Regions from separate parts of the Pantoea sp. X-Soil-TKNS-1279 genome, predicted to be linked through region 2. Evidence: predicted binding sites of a transcription regulator. Region 2 holds the regulator's gene; the other holds the start of a gene.

Region 1 (5,705 bases), 690 kb from region 2:
GCTGACCTTACTAAAACTGCCGATGCTACCTCCGCCACCACAGCCGCGCGAGCACCCCCTGAAATCGCTGGCAACCGGTGTGCAATTTCTTTTTACCACGCCTTTGGTGGGGATGGCGGCGTTGATGGGCGCACTGGTGACGCTGGCGAGCGCGATTCGCGTGCTCTATCCGGCGCTGGCTCCGCATTGGGAGGTGAGTGCCGACCGACTGGGATTGATGTTCGCTGCCGTGCCTTTGGGTGCCGCAATCGGCGCTGTCACCAGTGGTCGGTTAGCACAGGCCTCACGTCCCGGTTTATTGATTCTCAGTAGCGCTATCGCCTCATTTCTGGCGCTCGGGCTGTTTGGCCTGATGCCAGACTTCCCCCTCGCGTTGCTCTGCCTGGTGGCGTTTGGTTACTTCAGTTCCATTACCAGCCTGGTGCAGTATACCCTGATTCAGGCATTAACCCCTGATGCGCTGCTGGGACGTATTAACAGCTTATGGACGGCACAAAACGTCACCGGGGATGCGCTGGGCGCGGCGCTGATTGGCGGGATCGGTGCCTGGCTGTTACCTCAGCAGGCGGCCGCGGTGTTTGGCTTTGCTGCCACCCTGCTGGGCGTGCTGATGTGGCTGGTGATGGGATCGTTACGTCGCTATCAACCGCCAGCCGTAACGCTGGCGGAAGAAGCATCATGACTTCACAAACAGTTTTTCCAGGCGAGCCAGCAGGTTGCTGGCGCTGAAGTAATCAAGGCGGAAGCTGTCAACGCCCATTGCATAAACCTGTTGCTGCGTCACGGCGGCGTTTTGTGCGAGGAACGGATTAGCCAGCACCGACTGACGGGTTTTGTCGTCGCCAGCAAATAACAGGAAGCTGTGTCCCGTCAGGCCGCTGGCAACGTTTTCACCCGCGAGCTGAATGATGTCCTTGCGCTGTCCCATGCTGTGGCTTTGTTGAATATTGGCCGGAGGCATCGCCAGGGTGAAGCCCAGTTGCTGCAACAATTTGCCCTGCGCCGATTCAGCAGTCCACAAATTCACCGCGCGTCCATCGCCATTCCACACCAGGGCGGAAACCGGCTGCGGCGGTAATGTGATGGCTTTTTTCAGCGCGGCCTGACGATCGGCAAAGGCTTTAATATGCTGCGCCGCCTCGGTTTCATGACCGGTGGCCTCACCGAGCAGCGTCATCAGGTCCTGCCAGCTTTTATCGTCGTAGTTAATCACCAGCGTCGGTGCAATGGCAGAAAGCTGACTCACCAGCTTGATGGCGGAGTCGTTACCCGTGGCGCTGACGATAATCAGATCCGGTGCTTCGGCTGCCACCGCTTCAGCGTTGGCTTCACCAATATACAGGCGTTTGACGCCGCGTTGTTTCGCCACCTCGCCCCACTGACGGAAGAAGCCCTGATCGTCGGAGAGGCGACTGTTGGGGGCGGTAGCACCCGATGCAATCACCGGCGCATCAATCGCCAGCAGTGAACCGGTCAAGGTGACGCTGGTTGAGACAATACGCTGGGGGGCTTTGGTCAATGTCACCACGCCCTGTTCGGTCTGAATTTTGCGTGGCCAGCCCTGTTCGGCACGCGCAAGTCCACTAAAAGCCTGTAAAATGAACAACAGGACAACCATGCCCCATAAACCGCATTTATTCATAAGTTTTCATCCATTATTTAGCTTATTTCCGCCCCCGGCGTAAATGCCGGAAAACGCTTAAAGATAAGGGAACACCCGCGAACTGATTGACTCTTTGGACCATTCGACGTAGGTTACAGGGCCATAATAAAAATGATAATCATTCTTAATAATCTTATCATTTATAGGTGAAAATTATGGTGGAATCCTCCACGTTTGAAAATGCCTGGCTGAAGGATTTTTCCGCACTTTGTCGCGGATTCCTGTTCACATCTCCCTGGCGCAGCCTGGTGACTCAGGGTTGCTACACCACCCTGACCGAACCGGTTCAGGATGCTGCTGCGCTAGACGGTGATTTTCAGCAACAGCTGCGCCAGCATTTTGCAGCGGCGAAAAAACAGGGTATCGAGAAACCGATTCTGGTCGGTGCGATCCCGTTTGATGTCAGCCAACCTGCCGCTTTGTTTATTCCTGAATCCCATCAGACCTTTAAGCGTGCCGATTTACTGGCCGCGTTACCGACCGAACTGAGTGCGCTGCCCGCCGTGCGCCGCCGTGCGGCAGTGCCGGATCACGACGCCTTTACCCAAATGGTGGCAGATGCGGTGGCGGCCACACAACGTGGCGATCTCGACAAAGTGGTCCTGTCGCGCCTGATGGATATCGTGACTGAACAACCGGTGGATAGCGCTGCGCTGATGCAGCGGGTCATGGCGCAAAACCCTAACAGCTACCATTTCCATCTGCCGCTGCCGCAGGGTGGTGTGTTGCTGGGAGCCAGCCCGGAACTGATGTTGCGCAAGCAGGGGCGTGACTTCAGCTCTTGTCCTCTCGCCGGTTCCGCACGTCGCGATAGCGACAGCCAAACCGATCGCGCAGCCGGCGAAACGTTGATGAACTCCAGTAAAGATCGGCACGAACATCAGCTGGTCACCGATGCGATGCGCTCCACGCTGCAACCGCGCAGCCGTCTGCTGTCGGTGCCGACCGTACCCTCGCTCATCACCACCTCAACGTTATGGCATCTCGCCACGCAGATTGATGGTGAAGTGCAGGATCCGCGCGAGAATGCCCTGTCCCTCGCCTGCCTGCTACATCCGACCCCGGCTCTCAGCGGTTTCCCGCATCAGCAAGCGCAGCAGCTGATCCAACAGTTGGAGCCGTTCGATCGTCAGCTGTTTGGCGGCATCGTCGGCTGGTGCGATGACGCAGGCAATGGCGAATGGGTCGTCACCATCCGTTGCGGCACGGTACATGACAGCCGCGTGCGCCTGTTCGCGGGTGCCGGAATTGTGGCCGACTCTCAACCCGAATCAGAATGGCGTGAAACCGGCGTGAAGCTGGACACCATGTTGCGCGCCTTTGGACTGCAATAAAGGAAAGACCATGAGTATTCCCTACAACCGCTGGCCTGACGAACTCGCCGCCCGTTACCGCGAAAAAGGCTACTGGCTCGACGTACCAATGACCGACATCCTGGCGCGTCAGCAACAGAATGACGCCATCGCGGTGATCGACGGCGAACGCCAAATCAGTTATCGCGAAATGGATCAGCTGACCGACAACCTGGCGGCTGCCCTGCAACGTCGCGGCCTGAAAACCGGCGATACCGCGTTGGTGCAGCTCGGCAACGTGGCGGATTTCTATCTGACCCTGTTTGCCTTATTTAAAATTGGCGTGGCACCCGTCAATGCGTTGTTTAGCCATCAGCGCACAGAAATGACCGCCTACGCGGCGCAGATTGAACCGGTGCTGCTGATTGCCGATCGTACCCATCCGCTGTTCGCTGATGATAGCTTTATCGATGTGCTGTGCCGCAGCCATCCCTCGTTGCAGCAGGTGATTCTGCGCAATGACACCCAGCCGGAAAACACCCTGGAAACGCTGCTGGCGGAAAGCGCCGGTGATTTCACCCCAACGCCGAGTGCGGGTGATGAAGTGGCCTTCTTCCAGCTCTCCGGCGGCAGTACCGGTACGCCGAAGCTGATCCCGCGTACCCACAACGATTACTACTACAGCATTCGTGGCAGCGTGGATATTTGCGCCGTGACCGACCGCACCCGCTATCTGGTAGCACTGCCTGCGGCACATAACTTTCCGATGAGTTCACCCGGCGCACTCGGCGTGTTTTATGCCGGTGGTCAGGTGGTACTGGCCGCCGATCCCAGCGCAACACTGTGCTTTCCGTTGATCGAAAAACATCAGATCACCGATACCGGCCTGGTGCCGCCTGCGGTGAGCCTGTGGTTGCAGGCGATTCAGGAATGGGGCAGCAACAAACAGCTGGCCTCACTGGAACGGATGCAGGTGGGCGGTGCGAAGTTGGGTGAGACATTGGCTTCCCGCATCCAACAAGAAATTGGCTGCCGGTTACAACAGGTTTTCGGTATGGCGGAAGGGCTGGTGAACTACACACGCTTCGACGACGACGAGAAAACCATCCTCACCACCCAGGGACGTCCAATTTCTGATGATGATGAAGTCTGGGTCGCCGATGCCGATGGCAATGCATTGCCGGTGGGTGAAGTGGGCCGTCTGATGACACGCGGTCCTTATACCTTCCGTGGTTACTATCGCAGCCCGGAGCATAACGCCGCCAGCTTTGATGCCGACGGGTTTTACTGTTCCGGCGATCTGATTGAGATTAACCCGCAGGGTTACATCACCGTACAGGGACGCGAAAAAGATCAGATCAACCGTGGCGGAGAGAAGATCGCCGCAGAGGAGATCGAAAACCTGCTGCAACGTCACCCGGATGTGATTCACGCTGCGCTGGTATCGATGAATGATGAGCTGATGGGTGAAAAGAGCTGCGCCTTTATTGTCGCCAGCCAGCCGATTAAGCCGGTGGCGCTGCGTCGCCATCTGCGCGAACTGGGCGTAGCCGAGTTCAAATTACCCGATCGTATTACCTGCGTAGACGCCCTGCCGCTGACCCCGGTTGGTAAGGTAGATAAAAAACGTCTGCGCCAACAACTTGCCGACCAACAAGCGCAAGCCTGACCTGTTCCGGAGATTGTATGGCTATTCCAAAATTGACCTCTTATCCGCTGCCGACCGCCACCGAGTTGCCTGCCAACAAGGTGAAATGGGCGCTGGAGCCGCAACGCGCGGCGCTGCTGATTCACGATATGCAGGCCTATTTCCTTAATTTTTGGGGCGAAAACAGCCCGCTGGTGAATCAGGTTGTCGAAAACATCGCGCGGCTGCGGGCTTACTGCAAAGCGCAAGGCATCCCGGTGTTCTACACCGCGCAGCCTAACCAGCAGAGCGATGAAGATCGTGCGCTACTGAATGATATGTGGGGACCCGGCCTCAACAAGCATCCCGATCAACAGAAGATCGTTGATGCTCTGGCACCGGATCAGCACGATCATGTACTGACCAAATGGCGTTACAGCGCCTTTCATCGTTCTCCGCTGGAGTCGATCCTGCAAGAGATGGGCCGCGATCAGCTGATCATTACCGGCGTTTACGCCCATATCGGTTGCCTGACCACCGCCACTGACGCCTTTATGCGCAACATCCAGCCATTTATGGTGGCCGATGCGCTGGCTGACTTTACCCGTGAAGAACATCTGATGGCGCTGACCTACACCGCTGGCCGTAGCGGCAAAGTGGTGATGACCGCTGATCTGATGCCGCTACCGCTGAGCAAAGACGATCTGCGTGCGCTGATCCTGCCGCTGTTGGAAGATGACGATGTGCCGGAAGATGATGAGAATCTGATCGACTACGGTCTTGATTCCGTACGCGTGATGGCGCTGGCAGCGCGCTGGCGTCAGGTGCACAGCGATATCGATTTCGTTAGCCTGGCGAAGAATCCCAGCATTGACGGCTGGTGGGCGCTGCTGTCGCGGGAGTCGACGAAATGAGCCTGCCGTTTGATTTCCGTGGAAAAATTGTCTGGGTAACCGGGGCCGGTAAAGGCATCGGCTACCATACGGCGCTGGCTTTTCATCAGGCGGGCGCGCAGGTGGTGGGCTTCGATCTGCGTTTTGATCAGGCAGACTATCCGTTTGCCTGTCAGGTGATGAACGTTGCTGATGCTGCTGAAGTGAAAACCGTCTGCCAGCGTCTGCTG
Region 2 (5,705 bases):
AATCGCCCTTTTTTATTGGCTGTAATTTGAGTTTAGCCATCTTTTATTCTGTGGCTTGCGAAACGTGCTTGTTATCGGGATTTGCAACTAATCTGACTTTAACAGAATTAATCCATTTACGAGTGTTAAAAACTTTTTTTCAGGTAGGCTATGCGCTCTCAGACGTTGCTCCGCGGGTTATAAAGGAAAAAAAATGACAAGTCTCGCTCAGGAAGCCAAACACAGCGTAGTGGTATTACATCAACTTATCGAACGTATTTTTAATCAGTCGGATAGCACCGACGACAGCATTGAATTGTTCCTTTCGCACTTTCACCCGGATTTCAAAATGGTGACACCGCAGGGCAAGCAACTGGATTTCAATGCGACGGAAGTGCTGTTCCGTCAACTGCGTGGTCAGCGTGAAGGGATGCGTATCGCCACCAGCGAACATGCCATCATCTCGCAACAAAGCAAGGAAGTGACGATTCAGTATCGTGAATTGCAAATGATGAACGGCACTAACCAGAGCCGCATTTCACTGGCGGTGCTGGATTGCAGCACCTCCATTCCGCGCTGGCGATATTTACAGGAAACGCTGGTGCAGTGATACAGCCATAAAAAAACCGGTGCCTGGCACCGGTTTTTTTATACTGCATAGCACATTTTACTGCTTGTCGTGGAGCGTCTCGTCTTCGCGGCAGTCTCCCAACGCACAGTGGCCGTACAAGTACAGACTGTGGTTAGTCAGCTTGATACCGTGACGTGTGGCGATTTCGCGCTGACGCGTTTCAATGGATTCATCGCTGAATTCGATCACTTTGCCACAATCCAGGCAGATCAGGTGGTCATGGTGATGCTGTTGCGTCAGTTCAAAGACGGATTTACCACCCTCGAAGTTATGGCGGGTCACGATTCCCGCGTCATCAAACTGGTTAAGAACGCGATAAACCGTTGCCAGACCAATCTCTTCGCCCATGTCGATCAGGCGTTTGTACAAATCTTCCGCGCTGACGTGATGGCATTCGGGTTCCTGAAGCACTTCCAGAATTTTCAGTCTGGGGAGCGTGACTTTCAGGCCAGCCTTCTTCAATGCGGAGTTGTTGTCAGTCATGCGGATATTGTCCTGTTACTTAGCTAGTCACTTGCGGCGCAGGGCCTTGAATGTCGATCACGCGCATTCTCATTTGCGTCTCATTATAGAACTCAAGCAGTGAAATGAAAACCAAGGCAATGTCCTGAAAATCACCAGTGGCTGTAAGGAGAAATGTCACTAACGCCGGCGGGGATCGTGCAGGTCTTTGTTTCCATTTCACTCAGCCTCATTCTGATGCCAGAGGAATAAGCGGATGACCGTTACGGGTATTCTACAGATTTGCGGGAAAAAGTTAAAAAACAGTAGCTATTATTTTTATAGGAAATTCCTTTAACTCAATGTGAGCCAGCGCCCACATTGAGGAGGGCAGGGGATCAGGCTTCAATGATCTCTTTCAGTTGCAGCTCATCGAAAATCTGTTTCACCCATTTATCAACACGTTCGTTGGTCAGTTCAGGCTGCCGATCTTCATCGATCGCCAGACCGAGGAAGTGTTTGTCATCTGCCAGACCTTTCGAGGCTTCGAAATGGTAGCCTTCGGTCGGCCAGTGTCCCACAATCACCGCGCCGTTTGGCTCGATGATATCGCGGATGGTGCCCATCGCATCACAGAAGTATTCAGCGTAATCTTCCTGGTCACCGCAGCCAAACAGCGCGACTAATTTGCCATTGAAATCAATTTCTTCCAGAGTCGGGAAGAAATCATCCCAGTCGCATTGCGCTTCGCCGTAGTACCAGGTCGGAATGCCCAGCAGCAGGATATCGAATGCTTCGAGATCTTCTTTGGTGCTCTTGGCAATGTCATGCACTTCGGCCACATCTTTACCCAGTTGTTTCTGGATCATTTTTGCAATGTTTTCAGTATTGCCGGTATCGCTGCCGAAGAAAATGCCTACGATTGCCATGAGTTAAGTAACCTCTTAAATCCTGATATATGGGTTGAATGCACAGTTAAGCGAATGATAGCAGACCGGGCAAAGTGGCGGAACTTGTAAAGCCGAGACTTTGTGTTCCTGCGTGCGGTCTGCGTGTGTTACGACAGTTTGAGTTGCGCCAGCAGCATTTGTTCAATCAATTCGCTACGGCTGATGTTCTGCTGCTCTGCCAGAGTATTAAGCGCGTCAACCGCTTCACTGCTCATTTTTAGCTCCACGCGACGCAAACCACGCACTTTGTCGCGTTTTAGCTGGTTGCGCTTGTTAATGCGCAACTGTTCGTCACGCGTTAGCGGACTGGTTTTGGGGCGACCGGGACGTCGCTCATCAGCGAAGAGATCGAGCGTGGTGCGGTCAGTTTGTTCTTTTGCCATTTTTTGTAAAACTGAGTGGGCGCGAACGGCGGAAAGGCGCTGCGCAATTTATACATTATCGGCCCAGCCACGGTGAAAAAATCATCCGCGGCAAATTTTTAGCGCGACATCATACTCCAGCACTCCTTGCGACGCCAACCTTTAACGTTTTGCGGCAAGCTTTTGCTTTTACAGTACAAAAAATCGGCGAACTGCGCGCAAAACCGCCTCAGGTTTTTCAGCATGGACCCAGTGACCGGCACCACTGATGACATGCGCATGCGCCTGTGGAAACTGGCGCAGCAATGCATCACGATGCTGATTGTCCAGATAAGGCGATTCGCTCCCGCGAATGAACAGCGCCGGATGTGGCCATGCAGGAACCTCATTCCAGCCGGAAATGGTGGCGTAATTATCCCACAGCACCGGCACATTAAAGCGCCATTCGCCATCCTGGAACGATTTCAGAATGAACTGAATGACCCCTTCTTCAGTCAACAGGGTGCGCATCACCTCGGCGGCTTCACCGCGACGCGTCACACCCGTGGCGCTCACGGCACGGATAGCAGCAAAAATCTCATCATGGCGGCGTGTCTGATAATCCACCGGCGCGATATCAATCATCACCAGCTTTTCAATGCGTTCCGGCGCAATGGCGCTTAACGTCATGGCAATTTTGCCACCCATCGAATGGCCGATTACGCCAACACGATCGAGGCCGTGGGCGTCAAGAGTGTCAACGATATCTTGCGCCATCGCCGCATAGTTCATCTCGTCGCTACGCGCGGACAGACCGTGATTGCGTACATCCACCTGCAAGGTGGGACGCGCATCGCGCAGGCCTCGCGCCAGCACGCCAAGGTTATCCAGGCTGCCAAACAGGCCATGAATTAACAGAATTGGAGGAGCATCAGGGGCAGATTGTTCAGTTTCCAGACGAGCATTCAAAATCATGGCAAAGTTCTTACGGTTGTGAGCTTCGCTTAGGTTATCATGAATCCACCTGCTCAGGAGCCAACCTGGTGGGCATTAGGGCATATTCCGACTTTTGCCCTGAAACGATGCCAGCGCTATCGGCCGCCTGGGATTTAACTTTATAATCCTCATGTTAGAGCCCGCTCACATTTTGCACGGCAGGATTTTGCTAAGGCCTTTGCAGAAATGCGTGGTTCTGTCATTTGCCAGAATCGTACGGAAAAAGATGAAAACGATTGAAGTTGACGAAGAACTCTACCGTTATATTGCCAGCCACACCCAGCACATTGGTGAAAGCGCCTCCGAAATTTTGCGCCGCATGCTGAAGTTCACTGCCGGTCAGAGTGCCCCTGCAACCTCTGCTGTTGTCGCCGTTGCGGCCAAAGAAGCCCAGTCGGTCGCAACGCAAGCCCGTCCGCAGGATCGCGTTCGTGCGGTACGTGAACTGTTACTTTCCGATGAGTATGCAGAGCAGAAAAAGGCGGTTAATCGCTTTATGCTGGTGTTGTCAACGCTCTATCGTCTTGATCCCGCAGCCTTTGCGGATGCCACGGCGTCACTGCAAGGACGCACCCGCGTCTATTTTGCCGGTGATGAGCATACGCTGCTGCAAAATGGCACCCATACTAAGCCGAAGCATGTGCCCGGCACACCGTACTGGGTGATCACCAATACCAATACCGGTCGCAAATGCAGCATGGTGGAACACATCATGTTAGCCATGCAGTTCCCGCAGGAACTGACAGAGAAAGTTTGCGGCACCATTTAAACCGAAGCGTCAGGGAGAAGCGCCAATGGCCAATCACCCCCGTGCCGGGCAGCCTGCCCAGCAGAGCGATTTGATTAACGTTGCACAATTAACCTCTCAGTACTACGTCCTGAAGCCGGATGTGGATAACCCTGAACATGCGGTGAAATTTGGTACTTCCGGTCACCGTGGTAGCGCAGGTCGTCACAGCTTCAACGAAATGCATATTCTGGCGATTGCGCAGGCCATCGCGGAAGATCGTAAGAAGAACGGCATCACCGGTCCGTGCTATGTCGGTAAAGACACCCATGCGCTGTCTGAACCGGCGATTTTGTCGGTGCTGGAAGTGCTGGCGGCTAACGGCGTCGACGTGATTGTGCAGCAGGACAACGGCTACACACCGACGCCTGCTATCTCCAACGCGATCCTTGAGCACAACAAACGCGGTGGCGCACTGGCTGATGGCATCGTCATCACCCCGTCGCACAACCCGCCGGAAGATGGTGGTATCAAATACAACCCGCCGAATGGTGGCCCGGCCGATACGAACGTCACCAAAGTGGTGGAAGATCGTGCTAACCAGCTGATGAAAGCGGGTCTGAAGGATGTAAAACGTCTGCCACTGGGTCAGGCGTGGGCCAGCGGTCATATCGTTGAGCAGGATCTGATCCAACCCTATGTTGAGGGGCTGGCGCAGGTGATCGACTTCCCGGCGATTCAGAAAGCGGGCCTGAAAATTGGTGTTGATCCGCTAGGTGGCTCTGGTATGGCCTACTGGCAGCGTATCGCAGAGCATTACAAGCTGGATATCACCATTGTTAACGATGCTATTGATCAGACCTTCCGCTTCATGCATCTGGACAAAGATGGCGTGGTGCGTATGGACTGCTCGTCAGAGTGCGCGATGGCTGGCCTGTTAGCGTACCGTGACAAATTCGACCTGGCTTTCGGCAACGATCCGGATTACGACCGCCACGGCATTGTGACGCCGGCTGGCCTGATGAACCCGAACCACTATCTGGCGGTGGCGATCAACTACCTGTTCCAGCATCGTCCACAGTGGGGCAAAGATGTCGCCGTGGGTAAAACCCTGGTGTCCAGCGCGATGATTGACCGCGTGGTGAACGACATTGGCCGCAAGCTGGTGGAAGTGCCAGTGGGCTTCAAATGGTTCGTTGATGGCCTGTTCGACGGCAGCTTCGGCTTTGGTGGTGAAGAGAGCGCCGGGGCGTCGTTCCTGCGTTTCGACGGCACGGCCTGGTCCACCGATAAAGATGGCATCATTCTGTGCCTGCTGGCGGCGGAAATCACCGCTGTCACCGGTAAAAACCCGCAGCAACATTATGATGAGCTGGCGGCGCGTTTTGGCGCACCAAGCTACAACCGTTTGCAGGCAGCTGCGACTTCCGCGCAGAAAGCGGCATTGTCGAAGCTTTCACCGGAAATGGTGAGCGCTGACACGCTGGCCGGTGATCCGATCACCGCACGTCTGACGGCGGCACCGGGTAACGGCGCATCAATTGGTGGTCTGAAGGTGATGACGGAGAACGGCTGGTTCGCCGCGCGTCCGTCCGGCACCGAAGATGCTTATAAAATCTACTGTGAAAGCTTCCTCGGCG

The links. Region 2 encodes Fur, which represses iron uptake genes when iron is present. Its sites were predicted from a motif close to ATAATAATGAGAACNACTATCAA; they were not measured.
Region 1: the regulator Fur is predicted to act here: its motif matches at 1,769-1,791, upstream of AC6I8N_RS02675 (isochorismate synthase).

Annotation. Positions count from the first base shown of each region.
Region 1 covers NZ_AP035948.1:590,463-596,167, reverse strand. The annotation lists gene entS (enterobactin transporter EntS) at 1-682, shown strand, start outside; gene fepB (Fe2+-enterobactin ABC transporter substrate-binding protein) at 677-1,642, opposite strand; gene AC6I8N_RS02675 (isochorismate synthase) at 1,819-2,997, shown strand; gene AC6I8N_RS02670 ((2,3-dihydroxybenzoyl)adenylate synthase) at 3,008-4,624, shown strand; gene AC6I8N_RS02665 (isochorismatase family protein) at 4,642-5,496, shown strand; gene dhbA (2,3-dihydro-2,3-dihydroxybenzoate dehydrogenase) at 5,493-5,705, shown strand, end outside.
Region 2 covers NZ_AP035948.1:1,275,866-1,281,570, forward strand. The annotation lists gene AC6I8N_RS05905 (hypothetical protein) at 194-589, shown strand; gene fur (ferric iron uptake transcriptional regulator) at 647-1,093, opposite strand; gene fldA (flavodoxin FldA) at 1,450-1,980, opposite strand; gene ybfE (LexA regulated protein) at 2,109-2,384, opposite strand; gene ybfF (esterase) at 2,553-3,317, opposite strand; gene seqA (replication initiation negative regulator SeqA) at 3,565-4,107, shown strand; gene pgm (phosphoglucomutase (alpha-D-glucose-1,6-bisphosphate-dependent)) at 4,133-5,705, shown strand, end outside.